DNA from 3 places in the Photobacterium nomapromontoriensis genome. Region 1 is predicted to be linked to each of the others. Evidence: predicted binding sites of a transcription regulator. Region 1 holds the regulator's gene; each other region holds the start of a gene.

Region 1 (5,034 bases):
TGATATCCTCTTTACGAGCAGGTAATTGAGACTTAGATACCATTAGCATAACTCCATCAATTGCGCCTCTTTAAGTATATAAGTCTGAGCATCCATTCTTCGTAAATAAAAAACCCGCTGCACTTGGCAACGGGTTTTGCTTTTACTTTCAGGCTATCAGCCTCTGCTAGAACTCAAGCAATTACAACTCGATCGCTTTGTTTTGGCTCAGCAAACGCATCCCACGGATAAGTTGAAAAAACCATCTGATGATAGCGATTAGCGCAATAATGACACCCACTACCGGGATCCCATCAAGCACATAATCCAGCACATCACTGTTCACCCAGTACTCCGCACCCGCGACCATACCAGTGGTTGTGGCAGCTGTTACACCTAACACGACAAAAAAAGTAAAGAATAGGAAAAATGATCGAATAATCGTGTAGTAGTGGCTGTAGCAGAGCTCATCCGTACCTTTATTAAGTTTATAGCCAGCGTAAATAATGGCAATAATGCCTGAAATCAATAAGGTAAAAGGTGTTAAAAAACTTGCGATATAAGCAAATCGTACACCCGCTTTGTTATTCGTTGACATGCGTCTGTCCGTTTTTAGAACTTGGATAATCCTAATTATCACACGTATTTGGGCTTCATCAAGTATGGATAAAACTGACGATGATCACGATCAAACGAATCCGACAGAGTCTGCCAGGATCCCCTATAACAACAACAGCCAGATAAATGCTATAGACCAATAGTAAAATTCAAACACGGTGACATACCGACAATTCTTTAAATTATGCATTTCTGATACAGATTCATACTCTCCCCATCGAATAGTGATGCAAGCAGCGCATAATTCTCATTAATTCAACTCAGAAACATTGCACTCTTGACCACACTAAGTAAAATGTGATCGCAAGCGATTACACAATGAAACGTATGCGTACGATAAGAACACATGTAGAATCGGTGTAGCAGAGCCGCCATTTGTTAATGCGGCTCTTTTTTGTTTCTGTTACCGACAGCCAATAGAACAGTGCTCTACTTCCACAAGCAGCCAACAGTTCATTGTTCTATTGGGTAACTAATTTGATTATTAAGGTCCTCTGACCTCTTATTATTAGAAGAATAATTATGGCAACGATTAAAGATGTTGCACGTATGGCTGGTGTCTCTACAACCACCGTCTCTCACGTGATTAACAAAACACGCTTCGTGGCAGAAGCAACACAGAAAAAAGTGCTAGCCGCCGTTGATGAGCTAAACTACGCGCCAAGTGCGGTTGCACGTAGCTTAAAATGTAACACTACGCGTACTATAGGGATGCTTGTAACCAAATCAACCAACCCGTTCTTCGCAGAAGTCGTACATGGCGTTGAAGAGTACTGCTACAGTGAAGGCTACACACTTATCTTGTGTAACACTGAAGGCAACTTAACCAAGCAACGTGATTACCTACGCATGCTTGCTGAAAAGCGCGTTGACGGCCTACTGGTGATGTGCTCAGATCTTGATGAAGAATTACTGGCGCTGCTTGAACGCCAGAAAGATTTACCTATGGTTGTCATGGATTGGGGTCCTGAAAGTCCGCATACAGATAAAATCCAAGACAATGCAGAATTAGGCGGCTATGTTGCCACTAAATTCTTTATCGAACACGGCCACAAAGCCATTGGTTGTTTGACTGGCCATCGTGAAAAAACAGCCTGTCGCGAACGTTTAAAAGGTTTTAATAAAGCCATGGCTGAAGCTGGCCTGCCCGTCAACGAAGCATGGATTTTAGAAGGCGATTTTGAATGTGAATCTGCCGTTAATGCCGCTAATCAAATCATCGCGATGGAAGAGCGTCCAACCGCTATCTTCTGCTTTAATGACATCATGGCAATGGGGTTAATCAGTACCTTCCAATTGGCAGGTATTAATGTACCAGATGACATATCCATCATTGGCTATGACAACATTGATTTAGCACCGTATTTCTCACCGCCACTTACAACCATCCACCAGCCTAAACGCCGGTTAGGTAAAAGTGCCGTAGAAATATTAATGTATCGCATGAGAGACAAGGATCATGCCACTCAAGTATTTGAAATGGTTCCTGAACTTGTTGTTCGTCAATCCGTGCGAAATTTAAACAACTGAGTGGCATCACGTCATTTTAGTAATTTAAACGGAGGCCTATGCCTCCGTTTTTTTGTGTCTATTTTCACCGATAATTTGCATTACATATGAAGTAAAAATGCTTACCTAGCAGAAACCAAATGCAATTAATGGAACCAATGTCACATTTTAAAAAATGGGAGCAGGTTCAAATATTCTAACTAGGATATTCTTGATTTATCACGAACAAGGCAAATCTGTCGAAAGATAGAGACGCAAAGCTTCCGACCTAAAAGTATTCAGTTTGTCATCATTCTGTCACTCATGGTAGCGGGGTCACCGATGGATATTTTCACCGAGAAAAAGCATGGACAAACCTGTATTAAAAGATTCATTACGCCTATTTAATTGTTTCAGTAACATGAAATCTCGCTCAATGTTTGGTGGTTTTGGTTTATTCGCGGGTGAAACAATGTTTGCCCTCGTTGTGAATAACAAACTTCATCTACGTGCCAATGCAACCAACGAACAAGAATTCAAGCAAGCTGGCTTGGAACCGTATGTTTATACTAAACGAGGTTTTCCCGTTGTAACTCGCCACTACGCTATTCCTGAAGAATGGTGGCAAGATACTACAAAAATTATCGAGCAAGCCGAGCGCTCCCTCGCTGCCGCACAAGTAGACAAAGAAACTAAAGTCAGTGCCGAACCCGATCGCATTAAAGATCTACCTAACTTACGATTAGCCAATGAACGCATGCTTAAAAAAGCGGGTATTGTGACCGTTAATGAATTACTCGAAGCGGGTTCGATCAATGCTTATAAAGCGCTGCAAAATAGCCACCAAGGAACAATAAGCCTTGAGTTACTCTGGGCACTTGAAGGAGCGATAAGTGGCCAACATTGGTCCGTGATCCCTCAGGAGCGACGTTCAGAACTTCTCGCTAAACTTAGCTAATCCTAGCAACATGAGTATGGATAGTGTGAAAATAAGCAATCGTTTGTGTGCTTATTTTCATACTGACCGCCTAACATCACGACTTTGATATCACTATCCATATCTTCAACCATTAAGTAACTTATTGCTCTGTATCTTTTTTTTGACGATTTAACTGTTCCTTTTGTGCCCACATTTTTTGCGAAAGAGCGACTCTTATCGCATACTTATACCTCTGGAACATGATAAGACCTCAAGCACATATGAAAAAAAGCAGTCTTCTTTTATCTATTTCACTGATAACTACCGCCAGCCCCGTTTGGGCAAATGAACCGAGCCGCGTATCGCATCACAAAGACACCTATCTATTACCACTCTACAAAGAGAGCCGAGTTAACCAAGCGAGATTCGAGCCACTCTCCCCTGATGGTGGTAAAGTTCACGATATTTTCGTTCAATTTCAAATTAGCCTTAAATACCATTTACTCGGAAACCATGAAGAAGGGGTGTTTCTGGCATACACACAAAAATCAAATTGGGAAGCGTACGCATCATCAGCCTACTTTCGCGATAATGATTTCAACCCAGAATTGTTTTACAACAAAAAGTTCAAGCACTTCGATGCTGCTTTTGGCGTTGAGCACCAATCTAATGGTGCAGGCGGATCGAATGAAGTAAGTTGGAACCGAGCCTATGTCAATGTCACCTATCATTTCCCTCAGGGATTTATTCGTATAAAGCCATGGATCAGAATTCATGACTCTAAAGACTACAACCCCGATATCACTGATTTTCTCGGTCATGGTGAATTTGTCTTCGGTTGGCAGCCAACCGATGAACAAGAAGTTAAGTTGCTCACTCGCAACATTATAGAAAGCGGTTTCGATAAACCTTATGGGGAACTGAGCTGGAACTTTAAAATTTACCAAGGATTACGAGGATACCTCAAAGCTGAAAGTGGCTATGGGGCTACCATTTCTAACTATAACTTTAAAGAAAGTGCTTTTGGCTTAGGGATTGATATCAAGTTTTGATCTAACGCTAAGTAAACCCGCCATTTTTTCATAGCGTTAAATCCTTGAATCAGTCACTGCGATGTTACCAATGCAACGCTTCACGCAAAGATAAGACACATCGAGCAGCAAAAGTTAAATAAGCTAATCAATGTTCCGCAAGGTTGTCCTATCTCCAACCTGCCCTTACGGTTAATAACCTTGTCGTGAGAAATAAGGGGTGAGCATTGTCAGTGTCTATGATCAATAAATTGCACGTAAACCCGCTGCAAACATCTGTTGTATTGTTGAGCATATTGCTACTCCAAGGGTGTGAAGACCATCAAGTTCCGACCCAGCAACGTCCGCAATACGATATCGGCTATGTCATAGTTGCACCACAGGCGGTTGAGTTGCACGATACCATGCCAGGACGCACTCTGCCGTCCTATGAAGCAGAGATCCGTCCGCAAGTAGGCGGAATTATTCAGCAGCAATTGTTCGAAGGTGGCACGATGGTCAAACAAGGCCAGCCACTTTATCAAATCGATTCTGCCCCCTTCCAACTAGCCCTCAAACAAGCGCAATCAGACTTACGCAAGGCACTTGCCAACCAAACATCAACCCGTAACCTGGCAAGCCGATACCAACGGTTAGTCAAAGAACGAGCCGTATCGCGTCAAGACTACGATAATGCCGTCGCTAGCTACCAAGAGGCACAATCTTCAGTTACTAATGCACGCGCTGCCGTTGACAACGCCAAAATCAATCTTGGTTATACCCGTGTTACCTCACCGATAGATGGTCGTGCAGGGCGCTCAAACGTCACAGCTGGCGCGTTGGTTACCGCGAACCAATCATCACCGCTTGTTACAGTGCAAACCTATGACCCAATGTATGTAGATCTCACTGCATCCAGTACTGAGTTGCTCCAATTTCGTCGGGATTTAGCCCAAGGGGTCATTACCCGGGATCAGAATGAGTCACGGCAGATCAAGCTGTTTCTTGAAGATGGCACAT
Region 2 (5,034 bases), on a different contig from region 1:
GTGTTTCACCCGGAAGATGGATCAATTGATGAGCCAGTGTAACTCGATTGGCACTATCAATAATCACACGCTTGGGCTGGCGTAAATGGGCTTGCGGATATCTCACCTGAGTGCTCTCACCCAATTCCTGCCAACGCACATTCAGGGAAGGATCATCCGCCATTACCGTAGCACTGGTGGATAAAATCGCCCCGGCCTTGGCACGAAAACGCTGAACATCAGCTCGCGCGGCGGGTCCGGTGATCCATTTGCTCTCACCGTTGGCCAATGCAGTTCTGCCATCGAGACTCGCTGCGAGCTTAAGCTGAACAAATGGTCGTCCGGTTTTCATGCGCTTAATGAAGCCAGGATTAAGTGCCTCAGCATCTTGCTCCATCAGCCCCGTTTGTACCTCGATACCAGCCCGCTGCAAGATCTTCACCCCACGTCCGGATACCTTGGGATTGGGATCAACCATGGCACAAACGACCCGGCTTACCCCTGACTTCACCAACGCTTCGGCACAAGGTGGCGTACGACCATAATGAGAACAAGGTTCCAGCGTGACATATGCTGTCGCCCCTTTCGCCCGCTCTCCTGCGGCACGCAGCGCGAAGACCTCGGCGTGAGGCTGACCAGCTTGATAATGATACCCCTCGCCAACTATCTCATCGCCGAAAGCAATGACACAGCCAACATTGGGATTAGGAGCAGTAGTAAATTGACCGTTTTTTGCCAACTTGATGGCTCGAAGCATCATGGCATAGTCATTAGGTGAGAACATCTGATTTCAGTATTATCTGAGGCTAACAGGGAGCGTAGCCCCCGGTCGCAATTATTTTTCCAGCTTGGCGATTTCCTCACCAAACTCACGAATATCTTCAAAACTACGATATACAGAAGCAAAACGAATGTAAGCAACTTTATCCAGTTCTTTCAGCACATCCATCACAAGATTGCCAATCATCGCGGACGGCACTTCTCGTTCACCCGTCGCCCGTAGCCGTGATTTAATGGTATTGATTGCACGTTCAATATCGTCGGCACTCACTGGTCGTTTTTCCAGTGCCCGCTGAATCCCTCCACGCAACTTATCTTCGTTGAACGGGTCTCGGTTTCCATTGGTTTTTATCACCCGTGGCATCACCAGTTCAGCCGTTTCGAACGTTGTATAACGCTCGTTACAAGCAAGACATTGACGACGACGACGCACCTGATGTCCATCGGCCACTAAGCGTGAATCTATTACTTTGGTGTCGTTTGCACCACAAAAAGGACAATGCATCTTGCCTCCTAATTATTATCGTTCCAGTGTAACTCATTTCATTCCCATATAGAGCCTTTTCGCCGGATATTTATATTCAGTTACATTGAAAATAAGGTGCGAGGTGCGAGGTGCGAGGTGCGAGGTGCGAGGTGCGAGGTGCGAGGTAGTATGAAAAAGGGCTTGCTGATGTCAAGCCCTTATATTGGTTATATAGTGATTAAGTCACGCTCGCGATCATGCGTAAACGGGTAGACGTTTACAAATTTCTACTACCTTCGCCTTCGTCGCTTCAATCACTTCAGGGTTATCGATATTATCCAGCACATCACACATCCAACCGGCAAGTTGCTTAGAATCTTCCGCGGTGAAACCACGACGTGTGATAGACGGCGTACCCACGCGGATACCAGACGTCACAAACGGACTACGAGGGTCATTGGGTACGCTATTCTTATTTACGGTAATGTTCGCTGCACCCAATGCCGCATCGGCTTCTTTACCTGTGATGCCCTTATCAATCAAGTCAACCAGGAACAGATGGTTTTCAGTGCTACCAGAGACGATGTTATAACCACGCTCCAGGAACTCACCGACCATCACTTTGGCGTTTTCTACAACGCGTGCCTGATATTCTTTAAACTCTGGCTCCATGGCTTCTTTGAATGCCACGGCTTTTGCGGCGATAACATGCATGAGCGGGCCACCTTGGCCTCCAGGGAAAACTGCAGAGTTCAATTTCTTATACAGGTCTTCACCTTCATTTGACAAGATCAAGCCACCACGAGGACCAGCCAGCGTCTTATGTGTCGTTGTGGTCACAACATGTGCATGAGGTAGAGGGGTAGGATACACTCCCGCAGCGATCAAGCCAGCAACGTGAGCCATATCGACAAATAAATATGCGCCAACTTTGTCCGCGATTTCGCGCATGCGCTTCCAGTCAACGACCTGTGAATAGGCAGAGAAACCGCCAATGATCATTTTTGGCTTGTGCTCAAGCGCCAATGCTTCCATTTCTTCGTAATCAATCTGACCGTTCTCATCAATACCGTAAGGAATGATGTTATACAGCTTACCAGAGAAGTTCACAGGTGAACCATGAGTCAAGTGACCACCATGTGCCAGGCTCATACCCAAAACCGTATCACCCGCATTGAGCAGGGCCATATAAACGGCATTATTCGCCTGTGAACCTGAGTGTGGCTGAACGTTGGCATATTCGGCACCAAATAGCTGGCACGCACGATCAATAGCTAGCTGTTCTGCCTTATCGACATATTCACACCCACCGTAATAACGCTTGCCCGGGTAGCCTTCCGCATATTTATTGGTAAGCTGAGAACCTTGTGCTTCCATTACGCGTGGACTGGTGTAGTTTTCAGAAGCAATCAACTCGATGTGCTCTTCCTGACGCGCAGTTTCTTCCTGAATAGCTGCAAATAGTTCAGCGTCATAATCGGCTATATTCATGTCGCGCTTTAGCATCTGTATCTCCTGACTCAGATTATTTTCAAACCTTTTTGCCATCGTCATGCTGTTCTATCGCAACGCTGACAAAGAGGGGGGTAAACACTTTTTTGGCACAAAACAAAAACCGCCAAGTGAGACGCCATGGGCGCGCAAACGTTTTCGTTGTGTCTGTGGATATCGTGCTATTTTACAGAAATTGATCTAAATCAGGTAGTACTAATGTTGATTTTTTACTGGTATTTATTTCAAGTTAGGGATGAATTGTTTTCATAATGTTCATTATTTCGTTACTGTTTTGTATTCTTAAATTTCATTTATGACCTGCCTGAAAGGCAAAAATATATTTTTACAACATCGTATAGAAAAATGTACACCTCATTTCAATCTCTTTTTACCTAGGTACTCATCATTTCAGTCATTGGCCATTATCATGCGCGCATTAACTATAAGGAGTGTTGTTTTGCGTGGTTACCATCATTCACTGAAAGAAAATATTATTGCGATCTTGACCGGTACATTCATTGTTTCTCAAGGCGTTTTCTTTCTTCAACAGGCCGATCTTCTGACTGGCGGCACCACAGGTCTCGCCCTGCTATTAAGTCATTTTGTCGATTTATCCTTTGGCCAGCTCTATTTCCTGATGAACACCCCTTTCTATCTGATGGCTTGGTTTCGAATGGGCAAAAGTTTTGCCATTACTAGCGTGATTTCCGGCGGACTGGTGTCGATCATCACCGACAATTTGCATCATGTTTTGGAGATCAGCCGACTTGACCCTCTCTATTGTGCGGCAATTGGTGGCCTACTGATGGGGTTAGGTATGCTGATCCTATTCCGTCATAAAACCAGCTTGGGAGGCTTCAATGTGTTGGTTTTATATCTGCAAGAGAAGTTTGGACTGTCAGCAGGCAAGCTGCAGATGGGGATCGACTTTTCCATCTTAGTGGCTTCGTTCTTTTTGGTCAGCCCGATGGTTTTACTGTATTCGGTGATCGGGGCATTTTTACTGAATCTGGTTCTGGCAATGAACCATAAACCGGGCCGTTACAGCGGTACGGCTGCGCAGAAGGCCTAGGTTCGAGGTTCGAGGTTCGAGGTTCGAGGTTCGAGAAATTAACAAGGCTTGCCCAAGTGGCAAGTCTTTTTTATGTCATTCTCGAAAAAGAGGGAGCGCGGAGTTTATAAGCATAAATGAGCACTCCCGATACCGTTATTGAGCGAAATAACGACGCAATCATTCAAATTTAAATCGCGTCTTCATCCTCTTCACCAGTCCGGATCCGTACAACCCGCTCTACGTCGAACATGAAGATCTTACCGTCACCGATCTTACCGGTTTGGGCAGTTTCGATGATGGTATCAACACATTGATCAGCCACTTCATCGGTCACAACAATTTCTAGCTTCACTTTTGGCAGAAAATCAACCATATACTCGGCACCGCGATAGAGCTCGGTATGACCTTTTTGGCGACCAAAGCCTTTTACTTCAGTGACGGTCATACCCGTGATCCCCACATCGGCGAGGGCTTCACGAACATCATCAAGCTTAAATGGCTTAATAATGGCTTCAATTTTTTTCATTCTCATCATCCTTTGCTGAGCAGAGTTTGGTTGAGACCGAAGTCACTGGTCGTCAACTGCCTGATTAATATTGCTGGCAGTATAACAAATGCACTGAGGGATGTTGACTGGCGGTTAGGATTTTTCGATGGTAATGGCTATAACCAAACAACCTCAAGATGCTCGTTTCTGCTCACTCGGAATCCTGTATCTTGACGTAGCTTGGGTATGAATCACTATCCATCATTTTCAATAACAATAAAACAGCAAAAAGCATCACTGCGCTGTTGAATGCGACAATAACAACCTGCCTGAATTCTGGGCTCACTAACTGAGGCAAATAAGGGATCAGGCTATAGCCAAAAAACATTGTGATGGCGGGAATAAAAAAATAGAGTGGTATAAACCCCCAGTAACGGCCACATAACAAGCCAATAATCGCACTGATCCCGGAGATCAGTACTAAGCTCGCAATAAAGCTGGGAACAATACCCACTTGTTGAAAACTAAAGATAGTGGCAAAAGTATCGGCATATCGGAGCAAGCAAATTACTACTAACGCTGCCAATAGCTTTGCAGCTTGCCCTAATCCATGGCGTTTGATATCCATCGTCATCTCTCTTCCTTGAAAGCGGTTTGGATTGGTTCCAGTCAAAATAATCGCACATAATATGTGGGGATAATAATGACGACAACCGATATTAAATAGTATTTATGGCTTTTTTGACCTCGCGCAGCGTAATAGTTCCCACGAAT
Region 3 (5,034 bases), on a different contig from region 1:
CCACCCTAGACGCCAGCGTGGGCTAACCCGCTTTGCTGAAGAAGCTTGGTTGATCACCGTTAAGTAGTCGCGATAATCGCAGCTACTAAATTTAGATAGTTACCAGAATGAGAAAAGGAGCCAAAGGCTCCTTTTTATTTTCGGTGATAGGTTAGTGTGGTATGAATCTAACACACAACCTTAATATCTGCGGCAGTAGCAACAGCATCTTCTACTGCAGACTCAATTGTATCACGGCGGGTAAGAGCAACACCTAGGCGGCGGGTGCCGTTGATTTCAGGTTTACCAAATAACCGAACTTGAGTATTGGGTCTCGCCAATGCCGCGGTAAGATTGTCAAAACGAATATCATTAGACACCCCTTGTGCAAGCACAACCGCTGATGCAGATGGGCCGAATTGGTTAATGCTATGGATTGGCAGGCCAAGGAATGCACGTACATGCAGCGCAAACTCAGAGAGCTCCTGAGAGATCAGAGTGACCATGCCAGTATCATGCGGGCGAGGGGAGACTTCACTGAACAGTACCTCATCACCTTTTACAAATAACTCAACGCCAAACAGGCCATAACCACCCAGAGCATTCACGACCTTTTCAGCCACGTCTTGAGCGGCTTTTAATGCGCGGTCAGACATCTGCTGCGGTTGCCATGACTCGCGGTAGTCTCCGTCTTCCTGACGATGGCCAATCGGCGCGCAGAAATGTACGCCATCCACGGCACGTACGGTAAGTAGCGTAATTTCGTAGTCAAAGTCCACGAAGCCTTCGACAATCACACGGCCAGCCCCTGCGCGTCCGCCTTCTTGTGCGTACTGCCATGCGCTTTCGATATCAGCTTGCGATTTGATCACGCTCTGTCCTTTACCGGATGAACTCATAATCGGCTTGACAACACACGGTGTGCCAATACGTTCGACAGAGGCAGCAAAGTCATCAAATTGGTCAGAAAATTCATAAGGAGATGTGCTGATTGCTAACGTTTCAGCCGCTAAGCGACGGATCCCTTCACGGTTCATCGTTAGCTTGGTTGCGTTTGCTGTTGGTACAACATGCAAGCCACTGGCTTCAAGTTCAACCAGCATATCGGTAGCAATCGCTTCAATTTCAGGTACGACGTAATTGGGTTTTTCTAATGTAATCACATCTTTTAACGCCGCGCCATCCAGCATGTCGATCACATGGCTACGGTGAGCAACATGCATTGCAGGGGCATCAGCGTAACGGTCAACCGCAATCACTTCTAAACCTAGTCGTTGGCATTCAATGGCCACTTCTTTGCCTAGCTCTCCAGCGCCAAGAAGTAGTACACGGGTTGCATTGGGACGAGTCGCAGATCCTAACATCGAAATTCCTTACTGGATGGGGAATGAAACTGCCGCAGATCATACAGTAATTCATTGAATGCGCAAACGTTTGCGTCGGTGTTTTTGGCTATTCAATTCAGTAATAACGACAAGACTAGGTACGTTGCGATGCTTGCACGATGATCGCGATCAGGCGGAGGGGGCAATTAAAAAAATCCCCGCAAATGCGGGGATTGAAGGATGTGCTCATAATGCAGGTGAGAGTACCGTGTTAAACGGTCTTCGCTTTTGATGCTTTGTTGTTTTCCCACTGAGTAATAAAGGCTACTGAGCCAATAATGATCGCGGCACCCAGCCATAATCGACCCGGTGGCACCCAACCAAAAATGCACCAACCGGCTAAGACATTTAATGGCAGCTTGGCGTGATCAAAGGGTTGCACGAAAGAAGCATCTGCCACGGCGTACGCCTTCGCAATAGCCCACTGCGCTAACGCCGTCAGTAAACCCGCCCCTGCGAGTAATAGCCAGGTAAATCCAGTATTTGGCATCGTGAAGTCAGGTAAAGCCAAGAATATGTTAAATGGTGTGATTAAAATTAGCAGGTAGACCACAATGGTGGTTGGCGAATCGTGTGCTGACATTTTTTTCACCATGAGCGAATAGCCAGCCCAGAAAAATGCAGCACCAACGGGTAGCAGTGTTGCCCAGCTAAAGTCTTCTCCCCATGGTTCAAGGATGATCATCGCACCCACAAACCCCGTTAGAGTAGCGACCCAGCGCGCGATACCGACCTTTTCCTTCAGGAAGAGGCCAGAGCCAATGGTTGCGAATAGCGGTGAGGTCATCAGCAATGCGATGCCTTGCCAAATAGGTACCGGATAAGCCAGTGCCCATAGCCAGAGTTGGATACCAATCACGGATAGAAATACACGAAAGCAGTGCATACCAAAATGATTGGTTTTAAGGGCAGCGCGCAAGCCTAACGTTCGTAACCATGGAAAAATGGCGATCAGAGCGATGAAATATTGGATCAGGGCGACGGTAGTCGAAGGCAGATGCATGAACATACTGACGTATTGCGCAATGCTGTTGACGATAGCAAAGGCAAGCCCCGCCGTGAGCATCCAGCTAGCCCCTTGGAGCGGGTGATGTTGGTGTGACATGAATATGTGATTTCTTAGGGTGAAAAACTCGAAAAATCATACTCCTGCTATGGCTGAGAGGATACTGATTTATAGCTGTTGCTGATCACAACTGTAAAAAAAACCGCCATTTTGGCGGTTTTTCAAGGATTATGCGGCAACATACGTCAATGGAATATCGGGATTTAATGCTTCCAATGTGGTTTGTGTATCGGCCAAATGGCTGATTGTACTGTTGGCTTGTTCAACCAATGCGGCTTCAACAATCTCACTCAGCGGGTAATCCGCCATGTTCATGTTAATCAATGCAACCTGCAGTGGCAGTAAGCTTGGATTAAATGCCGCGTTTTCAGCATACATACCAACAAAGGTACGACCGTCTTTTGCTTTCAGTGCAACACCGCTAAAATTTTTGGTGTATGGCGCATGGGCACGGTTAGCTGCTTCACAAGCTTGCTGTACCAGTTGCTCAGTCGCTTCTGTTGTAATGTTGTGGTTAACTGCAGTGAGTAATCCTTCATCGATATTCAGATCGGCCGGGCCAAAAGATTCTGGCAGGTATTCCTGGAGACTTTTCGCATCTCGGTTAGGCAGCTGTACAACCAATTCTTTAGCTGACGTCAGTTCGTTCATAAACTGGCGGCAGTGGCCGCATGGGCTGTAGTTGATTGTGATGTCAATAATACCGGTTTCACCTTTAACCCAAGCATGGCTGATGGCCGACTGCTCTGCATGAATGGTTTGGGAAAGGCAGGCTCCGACAAATTCCATATTGGCACCAAAATACAATGTGCCGGATTGGCCGCGAGCAATCGCACCCACGAAGAAATTAGAAATAGGAGCGACAGAATAAGCAGCAGCTAATGGAAGTAATGCAACACGACATTCGCTGTCTGTCATGTGAGTTTTTGATAGTAATTCAGCAAACACGTCAGGGCTTAGGGTGGCATCAAAGTTGTCGGCTTCTAGAACCGGTTTGATTGCTGATGCTAAATCAGCAGGTAAAGCGCCTAAAGCATCCATTACTCTAGTGTGCATGAGTTGTTACTCCGTCTTGTGTATGGAGAAACATTGTAGGCTGAGTAATGTGATTTATGTGTGACATAAATCACATTAATCGACCGCTTGTTTCATCCATTGCATTATTGGGAGTCGGGTCACACGCTTTTATAATAAATTCATGTATCGAATCAATATATTAGCTTTGTATTCGATTACCTCCACAAGGATGATAATTTCTATGAAAATACCGTCATGATGATTGGAAATAATAGTGGCGCTAAAATTGACGTGATTACACCGCAGATCACTAGCGCCAATGAGCTAAATGCCCCTTCCTGGAAATCTTCTTCAGCCGCTTTTGCTGTACCCAAAGCATGAGATACCGTACCCATGGTCAAGCCTTTCGCAATAGGGGCATGAATGCCCAGCATCCTAAATAAAGGATAGCCCACGACAGCGCCGAACAGGCCAGCAATGATCACCATAATTGCGGCGACAGATGGCACGCCACCGATTTGATCCGCAACGGCCATCGCAATTGGTGTTGTTACCGATTTGGGTAGGATTGAAGCGGTAAGCTGAGCATCAGCGCCCATGAGGACCGCGATACCTGCTCCTGTGATCATTGATAACACGCTACCGATCAGGCAGGCAGAAAAAATAACCTTCCATTTTTGACGGATTTGATGCAGCTGCTCATAAAGCGGGAAGGCGAGAGCAACAACAGCGGGTTCAAGTAGAGCATTAATGACTTTATTCTGTTCGAAATAGGTCTCGTATGGCACTTTGAGCCATATAAGAAGTGGAATGATCACCAGTAAACTGATCAGCAGAGGGTTGATGATCGGATGTTGAAATCGCTTTGAAAGATAGCGGGCAGAATAAAATACTACCAGCGTTGTAACCAGCCAGATCATTGCTTTTCCTTATAATGGGTAGCGACGCCAAGAACAGTAAATACGACCAAGCTGCTACCGATAGTGCTAAGAAGAATGATCAATGCATTGGATTGCAACAGGTGAAGATAATTCATTAAGCCAACGCCGACTGGAACGAATAGCAGTGCCATATGGCGGATTAATAAGTGGCAACCTGGCATCGCCCATTGGGCGGGGACCAAGCCCATCGACAGCGCCGCGAAAAGAATAAGCATGCCAATGATACTACCGGGAATGGCAACCCCCGACAGGTGCTGAATGCCTTTTCCAAGCATCAAACAAATAAAAATGATGATGAACGAACGTAGATATGCCATGAGTCCTTCGGAATAAAGAAATTACTCATTCATCATACAAAAGAAGTGTGATCTAAGCCACAGTAAATTTGGTGGTATAACCACACATTTTTTAACCGTGATGGATTGTATATAAGTATTAATAATTTGATGCAAAAATGAGCATTAGGCCCGCCAGAGCGAGAATGAATACCGACACTTTATGCACCAAGCTGTGCTTAACAATATGTTCAGTCGCCGTGTCAATGTGCTCTTCCTGTGGTGGTGGGAGTTGTGTGGTCTTTTCTTTGTCTTCGTGGATTAGACGACAGGTTTTATCGGGTAACGGTGTCCGGAAGCCATAATGCTGG

What was found. The regulator PurR, encoded in region 1, represses purine synthesis genes. The targets are predictions, from matches to a motif close to TNANGNAAACGTTTNCNTNA.
Region 2: a site for PurR is predicted at 2,862-2,881, ahead of glyA (serine hydroxymethyltransferase). Genes of this name have one in related genera too.
Region 3: a site for PurR is predicted at 1,402-1,421, ahead of purT (formate-dependent phosphoribosylglycinamide formyltransferase). Genes of this name have one in related genera too.

The regions. Positions count from the first base shown of each region.
Region 1 covers NZ_JAKJSL010000017.1:33,521-38,554, forward strand. The annotation lists gene L4D12_RS03280 (hypothetical protein) at 1-43, opposite strand, end outside; gene L4D12_RS03285 (hypothetical protein) at 182-577, opposite strand; gene purR (HTH-type transcriptional repressor PurR) at 1,120-2,127, shown strand; cyclic di-GMP riboswitch class I at 2,326-2,429, shown strand; gene L4D12_RS03295 (TfoX/Sxy family DNA transformation protein) at 2,453-3,043, shown strand; gene L4D12_RS03300 (phospholipase A) at 3,286-4,056, shown strand; gene L4D12_RS03305 (efflux RND transporter periplasmic adaptor subunit) at 4,269-5,034, shown strand, end outside.
Region 2 covers NZ_JAKJSL010000025.1:38,466-43,499, forward strand. The annotation lists gene ribD (bifunctional diaminohydroxyphosphoribosylaminopyrimidine deaminase/5-amino-6-(5-phosphoribosylamino)uracil reductase RibD) at 1-763, opposite strand, end outside; gene nrdR (transcriptional regulator NrdR) at 815-1,264, opposite strand; gene glyA (serine hydroxymethyltransferase) at 1,481-2,731, opposite strand; gene L4D12_RS10170 (YitT family protein) at 3,177-3,791, shown strand; gene glnB (nitrogen regulatory protein P-II) at 3,961-4,299, opposite strand; gene L4D12_RS10180 (hypothetical protein) at 4,472-4,894, opposite strand.
Region 3 covers NZ_JAKJSL010000018.1:6,999-12,032, reverse strand. The annotation lists gene L4D12_RS04260 (thiopurine S-methyltransferase) at 1-67, shown strand, start outside; gene purT (formate-dependent phosphoribosylglycinamide formyltransferase) at 168-1,343, opposite strand; gene L4D12_RS04250 (DMT family transporter) at 1,576-2,469, opposite strand; gene cdd (cytidine deaminase) at 2,599-3,486, opposite strand; gene L4D12_RS04240 (CidB/LrgB family autolysis modulator) at 3,687-4,367, opposite strand; gene L4D12_RS04235 (CidA/LrgA family protein) at 4,364-4,705, opposite strand; gene L4D12_RS04230 (winged helix-turn-helix domain-containing protein) at 4,824-5,034, opposite strand, start outside.